3 regions of the Shewanella sp. AC34-MNA-CIBAN-0136 genome follow, and region 2 is predicted to be linked to each of the others. Evidence: predicted binding sites of a transcription regulator. Region 2 holds the regulator's gene; each other region holds the start of a gene.

Region 1 (6,098 bases), on a different contig from region 2:
ATTTTGTTACCTTAAATCATCCATAAGGAATAATGCCTTAATACTGAATTGGGCAACTGCAAACATTAAATAAATTTTTAAGGAATGAAAATGAGCATGAAAAGTCATGAAGTAGATTATGAAATTATAGGTTCTAGCATGCAGCTGGTTGAAGTTGAATTAGACCCAAATGAGTCTGTTATTGCTGAAGCGGGTGCGATGACTTACCTCGAAGAAGACATTATGTTTGAGGCCAGAATGGGTGATGGCTCTGAACCAGAATCCGGTTTTTTTGGCAAGCTACTTGGTGCAGGTAAACGCGCCATTTCGGGTGAGGGTATTTTTATGACCCACTTTACTAATCAAGGTCAACAAAAACGAAAAGTGGCATTTGCTGCGCCATTTCCTGGCACTATTTTGGCTATAGACTTAGCTCAACATCAAGGCGAACTTATCTGCCAAAAAGACAGCTTTTTAGCGGCAGCCTTAGGCACGCAAGTAAGCATGAAGTTTAATAAGCGATTAGGCACCGGTTTCTTTGGTGGTGAAGGATTTATTCTACAAAGCCTTAAAGGTGATGGCATGGCGTTTGTGCATGCTGGTGGGACACTGATTAAAAAAGAATTACACGGTGAGACATTGCGGGTCGATACCGGTTGTTTAGTTGGATTCACTCCCGGGATTGATTATGACATACAACGTGCAGGCTCATTAAAGTCGATGGTATTTGGTGGTGAAGGTTTGTTCCTTGCAACCTTAAAAGGCCATGGGACTGTGTGGTTACAAAGCTTACCGTTTTCTCGTATGGCTGACAGAATTATTGCTCATGCACCATCAAGTGGTGGCAAAGACCAAGGTGAAGGTTCTGTACTTGGCGGAATAGGGCGAATGATTAACTAATATGGGCATTGCGTGATCTTATCACTGTGCCGTTAGTATTTGAGCTCAGACTATTTATAGCTAATAGTGTTTACGTAGTCTGAGCTGTCTTTAGGAGGCGGATTTAAAGAAGATGTTTACTGGCCTGCTGACAAGCTGGTCTGTTTTAATTCAAGGTTACCGATGCAAGGTCATCAATCTAACGTTATTATTCTAAGGTTGTTAGTTGCATAATGTGTTGGTATTGCAACTGTGTGACGGGCTGAATACTCAGGCGGGCACCTTTAGCCACTAATACCATATCTTGCAGCGCGGGATCGGCTTTCAATTGCTTCAAGCTCACAGGCTGAGAAAATTTGGCCATAAATTGAATATCGACTTGCCACCATCGAGGCGCATTAGCGTTAGATTTTGCATCAAAATACGGTGAACGGTTATCAAAAGCACTGCTATCAATTTGAGCTTCACTGCTAATTTTTGCTAAACCCACAATGGCAGGAACTTTACAGCTAGAGTGGTAAAACAACACTACATCGCCCAATGTAATTTGATCGCGAATATAATTACGTGCTTGATAGTTACGAATACCTTGCCAAGCAACAGTTTGCTGCTTACTCATCTGTAGATTATCAATACTAAAGTCGTCTGGTTCAGACTTCATTAACCAATAGTTCATGTGATCCCATTATCGTCTTGAAAGTGACTGAATAACCTTTCAGTGCTTAAGAATGGCAATGTACACGTTGCTGATACGATTAGGCAAATAAAAAGCCGACAGCATTATGCTATCGGCTTTTTACAATAGTGGTCATTCAGCGGTTATTAACGAATGTTAATAAGTCGGTTTGGCAATAACGGTTTGACCAATAGGGGTTAAACTTAATAAGGCCAACTTAAGATGTTGTAACGCGAACGGAATACCTATAATCGTTACAAAACAAGCCAGAGCATGGACTAGATGACCAATCGCGAGCCAAATACCAAAGCATAAAAACCATATTACATTACCCACCAAACCTAACGTGCCAGTGCCAATATCTTCTTGGCCTGAAATGTGTTTCCGGTTAACGGTCTCTTGTCCAAATGGCCAGAAAGCCAGTTCGCCAATAACAAAACAAGCACGACCAAATGGGATGCCAATGATACTGATAAAGCACAGTACTCCAACAAACCACCAAGCTAGTCCCATAACAAAACCACCCATTAAAAACCAAGCAATATTAAAGATTAAGCGTAAAAGAGACATTTTCATTCCTATCAATAGTCAATATTCTCAATATAAGCCATTTTCATGCCAGGTTTTCAATTTGTTGATTACTAAGGATTAAGTGTTGCTGTGGTATTGTATAAATAGAACAGTGCGAGGATTCACGCAAATGAATCGATGAGATTTATCATTTTTTAGTTAAAATGCTCATATTACAGTTGATTGAGACAATTCATGTTTTCGATAAGCCCAGTGCAAACGATGAACTTTGCTGGCCGCAGCATCTACATTAAACGAGATGATTTATTACATGCTGATTTTAGTGGTAATAAAGCACGTAAATTTTATCATTTTTTACATCATGATTATTCACATGTTACCCAACTAGTGGCATCGGGTTCGGCCCAAGCCAACTCATTATATTCCATGTCAGTATTGGCTAAGCGGCAAGGGTGGAAATTTGATTACTATGTAAGCCATATCAGCGAGTTTTTATTACAACATCCTCAAGGCAATTATGCCGCTGCGATACAAAATGGCGCCAATATTATTGATGTTAGTCATTTGACCGATGTTGAAAATCTTCAAAGTATGCATTTAGACGATGCGATGCAATATATTGTTTCATCGAATCCAAGCTACGCAGATAAAAAACAATTACTTTTTATTCCTGAAGGTGGGCGTTGTGAGTATGCCGAAACCGGGATAACACAACTTGCCTGTGAAATTATTCAATGGGCGCAAGATCAACAAAAAAATAAGCTAAAGGTATTTTTACCCTCAGGTACGGGGACCACTGCGGCCTATTTAAATAAACAACTTACTCAACAATTGGCTCATTTATCATTAACGAAAGTTTTTACCATTGAGGTGTTAACTTGCAGTACTGTGGGAGGGGATGAATATTTACGTCAACAATTCTCACAATTAGTCGATGAGGTTTATTTTCCTAAAATTATTAATGATGGTTATAAATATCATTTTGGCAAACTATCACGACGTTGTTTTGATATGTGGAATACAGTATGCCAGTCGGGAATTGAATTTGAATTATTGTACGACCCGGTTGGATTTCTAGTGTTACAACATTATTTGAATAGTAAAACTGCCAATGCAACCGATATTCTCTATATACATCAGGGGGGAGTTTTGGGAAATAAAACAATGTTGCCAAGATACCAACGAAAATTTTCGCACACTGTTTAATTACAGGGTGAATGCAAGATGTTTTTTCTATAAGTTGTTGATATAAAATTAGATATTTTAGAGGGGTTAACTGGGATGTAACGCTGAAGAATAACTTAAAATGATGCGAGTGAGTTATTCATTTTGCCCTGTTTTAATAAACATCGGTAAGTGAGAGGAGAATACCGAGAAATGAGTTTATTAAATAACAGAGCAAATGATTAACGCAAAGCGTTAGGGGGTATTACTTATTGGCAGAGATTAACCATTTCATGAAGTTTAATGCTTCAATACGTTTTGAAAAGGTTTTTTTGTTTTTACCTAGGCTGTCGGTAAAAGCAATTGAATTCTTGTTTGACGAGATAGAGTTAACCGGAAAGCTAACTGAAATTTCGTGTCCATTCATGTTGTATGACATAGGTCACACTCCTTCTTATATATTCACCATTAGGTGAGAAAATTGTTCAATAAAATATCCTTGGCATTTTTTAGTGTTGCAAAAGATTAATGTTTCGAGATTTAACTTAACCTATCCTTTACTCACTAATCAAGTGTTGATATGTAAATAGTTGATTAAGGTCTATTTTATGCTTGCAACATTGATGTTGTCACATGACATATAGCCATAAAAAAATTAATACATATTTAGTACTTAACTTTGTAAGTTAAACATAGTTTTATGACAACAAGATGACGTGAATATAATTTAAATTATCATATCAACAGAAATCAATTGAAATCAAAAACGATGTACAGAAGCTTGTCTTGGGTTTATTTACGAAGTGAAGTTGAGCAGACTTACAGGTAGGTAACCAAAATTAACAAGAAAACTAAATCTGTGTGGATAATATACTGAGTGTTTGCATATGGCAATAGTCTTTTTCAATTTTTAATCAAATTAATGCAGTTTTCGATTAAAAAATAGCAATTAGTGACTAATCATCGACAATTCTCACCTTGCTCGGATGTCGATAGTGTTAAAAGGGATGACGAAAATTCACTCATCATCCCTTATTGCTGGTACAACTTAATGATAAATAGCGGCCAAGTTGTCGATGCACAAACCTTAGTAGTTAACATTTTAAGAAACTAACGTAATGGTTAGTAAAGTAAATCGCCAATTGGGTTTAATAGTTTGCTGAACCCTTTAGTGAAGTATAACGGGGCATCGACAATGGTATAGCACAAACAACCTTCAAGTGTTTTTGGTGAATGTTGGTGCTCTTTATCAAGCAACATAAAGTCACCAGGCTTGTAGGTGTTGTAACAGTCGCTGAACTCACCTGCGAGCAGTAATGTTAGCTCTGCACCTTTGTGTGTATGTTCAGGAATTTCACCGTTGGCTGCGATATGCAACAAGCTTGCTCTTGCTTGTGGCTCTCCGGTATCGAGTCTCAAACGGCTGACTTTACCAATACCCTGCCAAGAAGCATTAATTTGCTTACGAAATACCTTAGGCAGCGGATAATGTTGACCTTTAATACTAACGCTATTGTCTTCAATCAGATCAACTGTACTAGCTTGTTCAACCTCTAAAGTATCTAAGGTTGAATTTAGTAGCTGCTCGAGTAGTGCGTCTAATTGATTATTATTAGTGTCTACCGACTGAGTTTTTACGGCTGACTCAAACTGTTGCTCAGACAACGCAATTGTCATCTGGTCAAGTTGTTGCTGGCAATGAGGACACAATTCAGCATGAGCGGAGATAGCAATCGACATCGATAGCGGCAACTCGCCTTTAGCATGGAGAGACAGCAAATGCTGGTCTGGGTGGTAATTAATCATAGTGTTTCTCCATAAAGCTTTTTAATTTTTCCAAGCCAAGTCTGAGTCGTGATTTAACCGTTCCAATTGGAATGTTAAGTTTGTCTGCTAACTCTTGTTGAGTAAGCTCTTGCATATAAATACCTTGTACTACTTGGCGTTGTAGAGGAGGTAATTCTTCTACATGCAGCAATAAAGTTGCCGATAATAAAAAATCATCGTCGTTGTTTTCAGCTTCATCAGACTCAAATAAAGGCCAAATATCATCACCGAAAGAATCTTCACGGTTATGTTGTACTTTACGGAGCATGTCAAAACATTGATTACGCATGATGGTAAATACCCAAGTACTTACCGCTGCTTTGTCTGCATTGTAAAGATGGGCTTTTGTCCATACTCGAGTCATTGTCTCTTGAACTAAATCCATGGCTAAGCCCTGTTGGCTTAAGCGCTGAACACCAAAAGAGTTAATTTTTGGGCCAAAATGCGAAAAAAGTTTTGCAAAAGATGCTTTGCATCGATCATTAGCCACCTGCATCATTAATGACGCAAGCTCATCAGCCATTGGATTGGGTTCGTTTGATTTCATAGCACCGCTTAGTTTAATTAGGGATCTTTGTGCAAGATGCCCCTTATCATAACGACTTTGTGTGCTTTGTGATTGAACATTTTCCATTATTTCACCCGCATCCAATAAATAACTCATTGAGCATAAGAGATTACGTCATTATGCTGTGGCTATCCTGAGCTCAAACAAGCTGCAGTATCATTATCTTGTACGTGGCATTATTGGGTTCGGATCACAGTTCTGTATTATTTTATTATGTCGGCTAAGAATGATTTAGCTAATTGATGATCATGGCTATTGATACACTGATATTTTTCTTTGGAACTCAATGGGATAATTTCAAGCCATCGCTGACAAACCCACGCAATATCATTAAAGTTTTCTTCAGAATAGTGGGCAAGATGCTGTGGGTATTGCTGTAAAATTTGCTTTAACGTATTGCTAAGTGCTTTATCTTTTTTACGCTCATCAGTGTGATCGTGGCTCTGTTCAGTTTGTGGTTCAATGATATCGCAC
Region 2 (6,098 bases):
GGTAACGAAAACATGCCCGCACCCACAGTGGTTCCGGCAATAATCATCGCCCCACCCAATACAGATTTACCGCTGGTACGATGCTTGGCAGCATTCATATGATTAGCCATTATTGTCCGTGCTCCGCTTCCACACTATCAACAATGGTTTGTCTTACTAAAGAGCTGAGTAATTTATTAGCGTTATCACGAATTCTGATCACTTCAGCACGATGTTCGTCGCTGCATAAATAACCCAATTCTTTCAGTTTCACACTCAGGGTGTTATATAATTTTTTGTCATAAAATTCTGGTGCGGTAATGCCATGCAGCGCGCCTAATCGTTGGGCTAACAAATGGCTATCGCGTTCCAGTTCTGAGCGCTCAAGATCAGGTTTTATTGCGAGTAAATTGAAGATAATCGCATAACGTTGCAACGTTTCACTGATAGTTTCAGCAAGCAGTAACACTTGGGTAATATGACGAGGCGTTATCTCAAACTGATCGCTACCGGTCAGTAAACCTTGTTCAACCATGAAATCTAAAATGCTGTCCACATGTTGAGGCACGTCATCAATGCTCATAAATAGCTCAGCTTTAAGTAATGGATAAAAGTCCATTACAATGCCATGAATTCGCTGGCGATCGCACACGTCATAATGCACTAAACAACTGGCAATTAATGACGGCAACGCCATCAAATGAATAATATTATTACGGTAATAACTCATGGTGATGGCAATTTTTTCATCAACTGAAATAATTTCACCAATAAGGTCTTTGGTACTAACAAACTTATTTAACGACAGACAGTGATCAATAATTGACTTGCCATTACCTTCGGCCACAGAGGTATAATCGGTATAAGGCACTGTTTTAAGTAAGGCTAAATACAAATCAAGCTGACGTTCTAACTGGCTTCTTTCTAACGCATTTTGCTCTGACGCTAATAACACTAAACTGGTCAATGTTACCGAACTGGCTGCGGCCGCTCCATTGATATTAGTCATTACGCGGTTAGCTAACAAATTAACTGAGGGCGTAAACCAAGATGGTTTTTGGTCAGGATCTTTAGCTAGCTCATCACGCCACTCTGGCGCCTGCTGATTTAAGAACTGTTGTAAATTAATCGGCTCACCAAAATTCACATAACCTTGGCCAAAATTGCCTAACTTACGAATAGCACCAAATACCTGCCATACAGATTCTTTTTTCTTTTTCTTACCGCTTAATTCTTTGTGGTACGTCGCCACTTCCATCACATGGTCATAACCTAAATACACGGGTACTAAGGTTACTGGGCGCTCTATCCCACGTAGCACACTGTTAATTGTCATAGCCAACATACCGGTTTTAGGCGCTAGCAAACGTCCTGTACGCGAACGACCTCCTTCAGTGAAATACTCGACCGCATAACCCTTAGCAAATAACTGATCTAAATATTCACGAAATACTGCGGTATAAAGTTTATTACCATTAAAACTACGACGGATAAAGAATGCCCCACCACGGCGGAACATCGGCCCTGCTGGCCAAAAATTAAGGTTAATACCGGCAGCAATGTGCGGCGGAACCATGCCCTGATAATACAAAATATACGACAGTAGCAAGTAATCCATATGGCTACGATGGCAAGGAACGTAAACAATTTCATGGCCATCATGATGTAACTGTCTTACTTGCTCGGCACCTTTGATATTGATGCCACTGTATAATTTGTTCCATAACCAAGTCAGGAAACGTTCGGCAATACGCACCAAACTATCAGAATAGTCGGCGGCAATTTCATCAAGGTATTCAATGGCGGTTTCACGCGCTTTCTCGACTGTTACTTTCTTATTTGCAGACTCTTCTTCAATGGCTTTTTTGATAGATTCTGATTTTAATAAAGAGGCAAACAACGCTTGTCGATTCGGTAATTGTGGCCCCGTCATCACTTTGCGTTGACGGCGGAAATGCACACGGGCGACTCGGGTCAATTTGTGAGCAATTCTTTTATCAGTACCATGTTCATCGGCCATATGACGAAGCGATAATGCATTAGAAAACTGGACGAAATTATGGCGTCCTAAAAATAAAATCATTAACCATTTACGTAACCACGTAGGGTTTTCACGTTCAAATACAGCAGCTTTCATGCTGTCTTCTTCTTTACCTGGGGTACGTCCCCAATAAAGGCAAACAGGAACCAACTGTATATCTAATTCAGGGCTCTCACTGTGAAGTGACAATAAGCTGGTAAAATAATTAAGGAATTTGTCACCACTTTCACGTTTACCAAATAGTGGTTTGCGGCCCTCTAAACAGACCACACGAGGCACGGTTAAGCCATCAAGCTGTAATGGCTCATAAGGACTGGGCAGACCAAAGCCCTCGGTGATTTCGCTCAACGCGGCAATATCGCTAATAGATTCCGTTTTCATTAAATAAACCAAAGGTTTAGTTGGATCTATATTGAGGTCATCAAAAGGATCGTGAGGGACCACAATGGTCTGTACCATCCACTTTTGAATCCATCTTAATGCTCGTAAAAATATTGAATCTGGTTTTGACATGGTTATTTTCGCAACATAAGCCACTGTAATATTGTCGTATAGGATACCAGAAACCACCCTGCTTACACTATCAGACCGATCTATCTTTACGTTTAAGCTCTCACTATCAGAAATAACATAAGACAGAACATTAGTAATAGTTAATTAAAACATATTGTTGAGTGATACTTAATCAACAAAATACAAAAAATAGTTGGTTAATACTTGCGCGAACACAAACACTGTATATAATGACAGTCACTGTATAAAAAGACAGGAATCATCATGAGACCGTTAACGCCGCGCCAAGCAGAAATTTTAGACTTAATTAAAAACAATATCGCCGAAACAGGTATGCCACCCACTCGTGCTGAAATTGCGAATCGTCTTGGCTTTAAAAGTGCTAATGCCGCCGAAGAGCATTTAAAAGCATTAGCCAAAAAAGGCTTTATCGAGATCATGCCTGGTACCTCAAGAGGCATTCGTTTACCTCATGAAGAGCAGGTTGAAACCGGTCTGCCACTCATTGGACAGGTTGCTGCTGGTGAACCAATTTTGGCCCAAGAGCATGTAGAGCAATACTATCAAGTCGATCCAAACATGTTTAAGCCCGCCGCAGATTTTTTATTGCGAGTGCGTGGTGACAGCATGAAAAACATCGGCATTTTAGAAGGTGACTTACTCGCTGTACATAAAATGCAGCAAGCACGTAATGGCCAGGTTGTTGTGGCACGTGTTGATGATGACGTCACCGTAAAACGATTTGAACAAAAAGGTAATGTGATTTATCTGCATGCCGAAAATGAAGATTACAATCCGATAAAAGTAGATTTAAGTTGCCAAAGCCTAACCATCGAAGGGCTTGCCGTTGGCGTTATCCGTAATGGAGATTGGTTATGAACAAACTAATGGGCATCGCGCCACGCCACCCGGGCTTATGGGTAGATTTAACTGAAACAGAACTGCATGGCACCCAAACCATTCAAACATTACAAACTGTCACCCAAGGTGAAGCTGAACTGAGCCAATTGTGCAGCCAGTTAGCAATATTGAGCCAGCAAGGCAGATGGATTGTATTAATTAGCCCGCCCCATATTGGCTATAAACATATGCTGGCAAGTGCTGGTGTAAGAATGGATCGCATTTTACTGGTACACACCAAAGATGAAGTCGAAACATTATGGGCCATGGAGAAAGCGCTCACTAGCGGTACATCGAGCGCAGTAGTAACTTGGACAAGCTCACTTGATGCTCGCGATAGTCGCCGTTTAGAAATTGTCGCCAAAAGTGCACGTGCATTAGGGGTGGTAATTGAAGATGTGAATGCTCACTTACCTCACAAACATCAACTTGTTAGCCCTACTTTAACAAATGGAACAAGTAATTTTTGCTCATTTCACTAAGCACGAACCCTTCATTACCAAGCCCTGTATTGAATTCAGGGTTTTTTTTCATCTTTTTTCAGCCTATTAGCCAACAAAGTGATCTTGATCAATGTTTAATCTACAAGTAATGTGGTTAACAAGGATGAAACATTTTTTATCTTTAATTGGACGTGAATGGCAGTAATCAAGATTACTTTCAGACAAATGAGCCAAATCAAAATTGATAAGTTCAGTAGTAGGTACAAGCGTGGTGCACAGCTAACAATAAAACCGTAGACCGTATGTTTACAGCCACCAAAGTACTTTGAGGTCATCAAACTTTTTTCGGGAACCGAAGAGTTTGCATAGAGCAGAGAATTACTGTGTGACTCTTCTTTGTAGTTGCTATTTGCAATTAGCAGAGGAGTAGTCTTGTGAAGCAATGGTTGTATTGTTTACTGGTGGTGTTTGTAGCACTTCCGCTTGGGGCATCAGAAATGCCCCTCAACATGACTCAAGGCGTGACAGATATCAGTGGCAAGGTTTATGACCTCCACATGACGATTCTTTACATCTGTTGTGTAATTGGGTTAGTGGTGTTTGGGATCATGATTTACTCAATGATTTATCACCGCAAATCAAAAGGCGCTGTCGCGGCCAATTTTCACGAAAGTACCAAAGTGGAAATTGCTTGGACCGTCATCCCTTTCATCATCTTAATCGGCATGGCTATTCCAGCCACCAAAACCTTGATTGCTATGGAAGATCCCAGTGATGCTGATCTCACCATAAAAATTACCGGGTCGCAGTGGAAGTGGCATTACAGCTATTTTGATAAAGACATCGAATTTTACAGCACATTATCCACTCCCAGAGCACAAATTGATGGCAGTGAGGCCAAAGGCGAGCATTACCTCCTTGAAGTCGATAAGCCATTAGTACTGCCCATTAACCAAAAAGTGCGCTTCTTGATGACATCTGATGATGTTATTCATTCATGGTGGGTACCCGCGTTTGCCGTTAAAAAAGATGCCAATCCAGGCTTTATCAACGAAGCCTGGACTCGTATTGATAAGCCTGGAACGTATCGCGGCCAATGTGCCGAGTTATGCGGTAAAGACCATGGTTTCATGCCGATTGTGGTGCAAGCATTATCGGAGGCCGATTTTGATAATTGGTTAGTGGAGCAAAAAAAACTAGCAAGCAATGCAGCTGCAGCCGCTGCGGCATCAATGTCTAAAACCTTGTCTCTTGAGGAGCTAACCTCACAAGGTGAACAAATCTATATTGCTAGGTGCGCCGCTTGTCACCAACCCAATGGTGCGGGTCTTCCTGGTGTATTCCCATCATTAATTGGCAGCCCTATCATAAAAGGCCCTGTTAACGATCACCTGAATATCGTCTTAAACGGTAAACCAGGTACTGCAATGCAAGCCTTTGCAAAGCAACTTAGCGCCCAAGAAATTGCCGCAGTCATTACCTTTGAGCGTAATGCGTGGGGCAATAATAGCGGTGATGTAGTTCAAGCTGCTGATATAGGAAACTTTTTAGGCAGTAACGAGGCAAGCACCGAACCAAGTAAAGCAGTAACCGATGCAGCAAATACTATTGCAGCAACGACAACTGACATTACCGATGCGGTTACCGACAAAGCCAATCAAGCTGTCGAAGCCGTAGCAGAAGCTGTTGTACCGGAGGATCTGCCCACGTTAACCTTGGAGCAATTAATTGCTGAAGGTGAGCAGGTTTATGCTACGACATGTGCTGCATGTCACCAAGCCACTGGCGCTGGATTACCAGGCGCTTTCCCTTCACTTATTGGCAGCCCTGTTGTTACTGGACCGGTTAGCGGACATATCGATATCGTTATGCACGGAAAACCAGGTACCGCAATGCAGGCATTTAGTAGTCAACTTAGCCCGCAAAAGATGGCGGCGGTGATTACTTATGAGCGCAATGCGTGGGGCAATAATTCTGGCGAAGCGGTGCAACCTGCCGATGTCGCTAGCCATGGACAGTAGGGGAAAACAATGAGCACAACAACGCACGATACACTGGCTACCGCTCATGATGATCATCATCACGGCGCTCCGAAGGGGCTAATGCGCTGGCTACTCACCACTAACCATAAAGATATCGGCTCGCTGTATTTATGGTTTAGTTTCATTATGTTTCTTACTGGCGGTGCGATGGCAATGGTGATTCGAGCTGAATTATTTCAG
Region 3 (6,098 bases), on a different contig from region 2:
TGGTCTACGGTCTTTCTTTTCTTATTAAGGTCGTGCTGAAACTGACTAAATGTATAAAAAGGATCATTTCCCCCTTGATTATCTTTCATTAAGTCGAACACGTATTCGATGCGAGTAGGATATTGTTTACCTGAATCATTGATGAAATACCAGAATGACGGTTCCTGCAGACGCTTTTCAATCGCATCCCATTCGGTCGCAATTTTGAGTTGTTTCAAATTCACGTCACTGGAATCAAGATGTGATTGCTTCAAAAACAGCGCTTTAATTAACTCCGCATTGGTGAGTGGAATTTTACCAATGTTAATCCGTGCAAAGACATCAATCGCATAGTCATATCCGACACTCTCGTCACTTAAGTTATACCAAATGACTTTAACCGATGGGCGGTCTGATGCTTTCTCCAACAGTACTTTCATAAAGTCATCGTGATCGCTGTAGTCTTTATCGCTAAACCAATCGCGGATCGTTTGGAATGCTTGGTGCATATGAAAAAAGTCAATATTATCAGTATCACTTTCTCCATGAATTTGTTGAAGAAATTGCTGACAATCAGGCCGTGTTTCATAGGCCAGAGAATACAACCGTTTTTTGTAGCGACGTTCTAGTGAATCACGTAAATGTTCAATTTCAAAGTAACGCAGTAGCAAAAATAACGTTGTGAGACGCTGCTGACCGTCGACCACCTGCCAATTACTCTCTCCACGTACGACTACAACAGGCTGTAAACAATAAAAAGCGGACTGGCTTTCAGAGTGGGGTCGTGCGAATTCCCAAATATCATTTAGTAGCGCTTGAACTTGAGTGAATGTCCAACGGTAACCACGTTGATAGGCAGGAATAAAAAAGTCCTTATCTAAAAGCTCATAGACGCTTTTTAAACAAAGGTGAGATTCGGCAATTGGGGGGCCAGACATATCACACAGCTCCTTGTGAATATTTAATGCTTTAAATTATAGGGAGTTAAACAGAACGCCAGCCTAGAATAAGGATGTTTATTGGGCAATACAAACATTTTGTAGAGAAGCACTTAATTTGGCCATTTTGTAAGAAGTATATGTTGATGCTCAAATCCGATTAGGTGCTGCTACTACCGACTAGTCTAAAATTGTAGTGACCTACAAAAATTGCTCTACTCGATAGAAGTTATGCAAATTACACTTCACATTACTGACTTAAAAAAGATGTGCACTTTAATATAGATTAAAGTGCACTTTTAGCGTGTTTTAGCGCTTTATTAGCTCGTTCTGCATGTAATCGTGAGAGAAAGACATAAAACGTAGAATATGCAGCATTTACTGCATATTTAGTCACATTTTTATCAATTTACAACAAGAACACATCTATCTGTGTCGAGTCTGTATAAGCACTGCAATAAGATGAAATACAGCAGTCTACTTAACAGTTAATTCACTATTGAATAGATTCACAGCGACTATCTACAATCTTATTTGCATTGCCTTGAAGCTTTTCAATACGTTTAGAACGTTTACACTCCCATCGAGTAACAGGATCTTGTTTGTCCCAAACTTGCATTAATTGACTTTGTTGCTTACTCATTTTGTATTTAGGATAAGTCTGTTCCATATACATGTATGTTCGAGCAATAGTGCCACGAGCTGCTATAGGAGGCTGTGCCTTACGATCATCTATACGCATATCACAACTACCGAAATCAGACTTAGCAGCAGGCAGCATAGTGAAGTTGTAATTGCTTCGTAGTGCATTTACTGCACCGATGGCGGGGAACAAGTTATGCATGTCAGACTGCATATATCGATACTCGCTATTCATTTTTTCCGCACATTTTCTGCCTTTGAATGACTTACCTTTACTATCGACACATCCAGCATGGCCATCGCGCCACTCACTAAAAGCACGGCCAAAGTTCTCCGCTGGAACCACATGTTCCCATTCAACTTTTTTAGCTCGTTTTAAATGAGTAGTAGTAATAAAACCTTCAGGTGATTCAATGTTCTTTTTAGCATCAAATTTAGCACCACAGTAGATTGTTACGCGGTGATCTTGATACACCTCTCGTTCAAGCATCTTCTTTGCTTTGTTGAATGAATCATTAGATGTATTTCCAGCTGCAATAGCTGTTGAGCTAAGAGCCAGTAGAAAGAGAGGTAGACTAATTTTAAGTAGGTTCATTGAAAGCTTTAAGCTAAGGAACAGTAACTAGATAATGCCTGATTTATCTAGTCAGACCAAGCATATGAGTGATACGAACAGTGAAAACATTAATATCTGCTTAGCACTTAATGATGGGTACACTTAGCCATTATTGCGGAGTTAGCAGGTCACGGCGCATTGACCACTTATGCTCTATGCCTTGAGCTAAACATCGTATCACTGCCATAGCGATGGTTAATATAGTCTAGCGTATGCATTAAAACTGAATTAGCTTTAGGAGGGTTAAACAAATCGAATTGGTTATGTTTTTCGCTAGCTAAATCGATTAGGCCAATACCTATCTTGTAGTAACGAACACCATCACGAAATAACTTTGGAGCAGTTTCACTCATAGCTTTGGTTAGCTCGACGGTGCAGTTAGTAGGGCAAGGAAAATGCACTATAGCTTTGTAACTAACAGGACGTTCATCAAAGGGTGAGTTGCTAGCAAAAAGTAGCATGGTCTTGCAGCTTGAGCCTTGCTTACGCGCTTTACTAGCTGCAATACCGACATGCTTGCTCAAAGCTTGTAATAATGAGTCAAAGTCGGTTATCCGCTCCCCTACACTCCGCGTTGAGAAAATTTGCTTTTTATCAGCCCTCGCTTCATCCCACAATTTACACACTTGTCCGTTAAGTTCACGAACTGTACGTTCGACTTCAATACTGAATTGTTTTCGGGCTAGCCCAGGTGGCATGCATGCTAGTTGATAAGCAGTATGGATATTCATTAATGCTAGCTTCTTACCAATCCTTCGCCCAATACCCCATACATCCCCAACAACAAGTTGCTTTAGGATAGCGACTCGTTCTTGGTCGGTGTTTATCACACAAACGCCATGATAACCCTTAACCTTCTTAGCAGCATGGTTCGCAATTTTAGCTAATGTCAGTGTTTCACCGATCCCAACACAAACAGCTAAACGCGTCTCTTTCCACACTGCACGGCGAATTAACTGACCTTGAGTGTTAAGACACTTGATAGCGGGATAGCAGTTTTTAAACGAGAGAAAGCTCTCATCTATGCTGTAAATGTGTTGCTCTGGCGCAAAACGGCCAATGATATTCATCATTTTGCTAGATAAGTCAGCATACAACTCATAGTTCGAAGAACAGACAATAACGCCTCGTTGGGCGCAAAGTTCTTTAACTTTAAAGTAAGGCAAGAACTTCTCAATTCCAGCCTCCTTAGCCTGCCGATTAGCGGCTACGATACAACCGTCATTGTTACTCAACACAATGATTGGCTTACCGCGCCAATCAGGACGAAATACCTGTTCTGCACTGCAATAAAAGCTATTAGCGTCGACTAAGGCAAACATCTAATGCTCACACAATAATGGACTTTGACGGTGGCAACGAATAGAGCGAGTCACTACCCCTTCAATACTAAACTCATCATGTTCATGAATGGTTACTGGCTGGAATTGGTGATTTGAAGACAGTAGTAGACGGCGTTGAGAATCAAGGATCTTGCAAACAAACTCACCGTTAAAGTTGGCGACTATAACATCCCCGTTTCGCGCTGTTTCATGGCGATCAACAATGAGCACATCACCATCAAAGATACCAACGTCCTGCATTGAATCGCCTTGAGCGAGTCCTATGAAGGTTGCGCTAGGATGCTCGATAAGGAGATCATCTAAGCTCAGACTTAACTGACTGTACTCTGCAGCTGGACTTTCAAAGCCTGTTATTCCTGCATGGGCAGGTATGGGAATCACACGCATAAACAACACCACTGTATTTACATACAGCAATTTTAGCGATGAACTACAAAGAAGCAAGCATAACTTGGATAAAAAGTGAGAGCTAAAACGATATGAATATCAAGTTGTCTATAAGTCTCAGGCTTACCACGAATCAGCTTTAGAAATGAGACTGGCAGACTTATTTTAATCTGCCAGTCTGCTTCGAATTACCCTAATCAACTAACACAACTAGTTCTTCCGGTAGTTCAAGAAATATACTCATACCAGAGCGTTTTCCGTTCTTTTTATCCAGCCCATATACTGACGAACTACTATTACATGCCAGTATGGTTAGCTCTTGCTCAGCACGGGTCAGCGCTACATAGGCATTACACAGTTCCTCCTTGTAACTAGATAACTTGCTTTTGCTGAACTGCGGATCGAGTACATAGCAATGTTCGGCTTCTAAGCCTTTTCCCTTATGATACGTAAGCACTTGAATAGCCTCTCCTTCACCATGTTCAATCTGTGCTTTTTTGAGTGCTTTTTCAACACAATTGCGCTGATAGTTGTAACGGCACAAGATGAGTTGGCTTTCAAACATCTCATTCTTTTGAATATCTTGCACCAGCCAAGCAATCGCAGACCGTAACGTGTCACTACATTTTAATCGAGGAATGGCATCAGTATCAGAACCATTAACGGGAAAGGAAATGCTGTAATTACGATTAATTTTGCTTCGAATAACGTTTGCTAATTCAACCAATGGCTCTCTTGAACGATGGTTTTCAATTAGCTGGAAGCGTTTACTATTACCAAATGTCTTCGTGAATTTATCGAGATATTCACTTCTAGCCCCCCGGAAACCATACATCGACTGCGCCGGATCACCCACACAAAAGAAATGGATACCTTTACCGTATAGTTTTTTAATGATGTTCCACTGAACAATATTAGTATCTTGGATTTCATCAATAATAAGATGCTTAGTCTGTTCAAGAACACGTTTGCAAAACTCATCTTTCTCAAGGCGTTTTCTCATCATCGACAGCATGTCGTTGAAGTCTCTGTGCTTACCCTTCTTACTGGCTTGGTAAGCCTTACGGAGCGCTGAAATATCATGCTCATAGCCAGCTAAATCCGGCGCAACTTTCTTAATGCAACGCTTGAGATCTGGAGTGTCATAGTTTGCCATACAGCTAAAAACATCGAAGCAACGACGGACAATCTCATCCGGCGTATAGCTTTTGGCTATCTTGCTATCTTTATCAATTAAGAGTTTCAACGCATCAAACGTCGCGTCTTGATCAAGAATCTTTCGCTTTTGGTCGGTGTTTAATAGTTGGTTACACCAACTGCTAAAAGTGCCAACGAACATGTGCCTACTGTATAGTTTTTCTTCCTTCAACCGCCGTTTAAATTCATCAGCAGCCTGATTAGTGAAAGCAAGAACACATATTTCACTAACCTTAGAACCTTGCGTAAGCAAATGACGTACACGCTCAACAACCAAAACAGTTTTACCTGAACCCGGCCCCCCTTCTACATAAATAGCACGCTTTTTTGAACTAATGATCTTATCAACTGAATCACCTTTCTTACGATTAGCCTTAACCAGAGGCTTAAGAATAGTTCGAACAGTCTTTAAGGCTGCTTGATAGTTAAATTCATAGCTATCATCTAATCCCTTTTCAGGGTAATTAATTGCGTCCAACAACAGACTGATGCGGTTGTTAATCGCACGATCCAAAAGCTCTGTATCGAAAGAAAAATACAATGATTTCCCTTTAGTTCTCAAGAAAATTTGGTCACATTTAGCCGATAGCGGTTCAAGCGATTTGTCTTTAACTAGTTGTTTGAGCTCTTTACCAGACAACTCCTGTAAATGAGAAGGCTTAAGTAACTTAACATTTCTAAGTGCAGACTTAACGGAACACATATCGTTAAGATTCTTTGGTTTCTTAGCAAACCTACGCTTCGACTCTAACCGATAGGCGCTCACTTGACTGGTAAATAACTCTCTAACACCAGCTAGCTTCTTTGTTACTCCTGTGAGTGTTGTTCCCCAACCTTTGAGTGCACTTTCGAAAAATGACTTAGTTTCTTTAAGGAGTTTGTCATAGCCGCACAAATGATCACTAGAAAGTTTTGCTGCATAAGTAGATTCGACCGCTAACTCAGCTTCCTCTGGATAACAATGGCCATATTCAACTTTGTTGTTGTCTGTGAGCA

The links. The regulator LexA, encoded in region 2, represses DNA repair genes until DNA is damaged. The targets are predictions, from matches to a motif close to TACTGTATNNNNATACAGTA.
Region 1: a site for LexA is predicted at 1,560-1,579, ahead of AAEY94_RS06650 (EVE domain-containing protein). Genes of this name have one in related genera too.
Region 3: a site for LexA is predicted at 3,915-3,934, ahead of AAEY94_RS02940 (LexA family protein). Genes of this name have one in related genera too.

What each region holds. Positions count from the first base shown of each region.
Region 1 covers NZ_JBEOPJ010000005.1:115,744-121,841, reverse strand. The annotation lists gene AAEY94_RS06655 (TIGR00266 family protein) at 91-879, shown strand; gene AAEY94_RS06650 (EVE domain-containing protein) at 1,067-1,534, opposite strand; gene AAEY94_RS06645 (YccF domain-containing protein) at 1,691-2,104, opposite strand; gene AAEY94_RS06640 (1-aminocyclopropane-1-carboxylate deaminase/D-cysteine desulfhydrase) at 2,300-3,271, shown strand; gene AAEY94_RS06635 (hypothetical protein) at 3,495-3,668, opposite strand; gene AAEY94_RS06630 (ChrR family anti-sigma-E factor) at 4,352-5,035, opposite strand; gene AAEY94_RS06625 (sigma-70 family RNA polymerase sigma factor) at 5,028-5,690, opposite strand; gene AAEY94_RS06620 (LON peptidase substrate-binding domain-containing protein) at 5,828-6,098, opposite strand, start outside.
Region 2 covers NZ_JBEOPJ010000003.1:95,882-101,979, reverse strand. The annotation lists gene mtr (tryptophan permease) at 1-110, opposite strand, end outside; gene plsB (glycerol-3-phosphate 1-O-acyltransferase PlsB) at 110-2,533, opposite strand; gene lexA (transcriptional repressor LexA) at 2,798-3,412, shown strand; gene AAEY94_RS03810 (cell division inhibitor SulA) at 3,409-3,915, shown strand; gene coxB (cytochrome c oxidase subunit II) at 4,311-5,897, shown strand; gene ctaD (cytochrome c oxidase subunit I) at 5,907-6,098, shown strand, end outside.
Region 3 covers NZ_JBEOPJ010000002.1:285,854-291,951, forward strand. The annotation lists gene AAEY94_RS02925 (DUF262 domain-containing protein) at 1-917, opposite strand, end outside; gene AAEY94_RS02930 (endonuclease) at 1,414-2,154, opposite strand; partial or broken gene AAEY94_RS02935 (Y-family DNA polymerase) at 2,285-3,497, opposite strand; gene AAEY94_RS02940 (LexA family protein) at 3,498-3,905, opposite strand; gene AAEY94_RS02945 (UvrD-helicase domain-containing protein) at 4,099-6,098, opposite strand, start outside.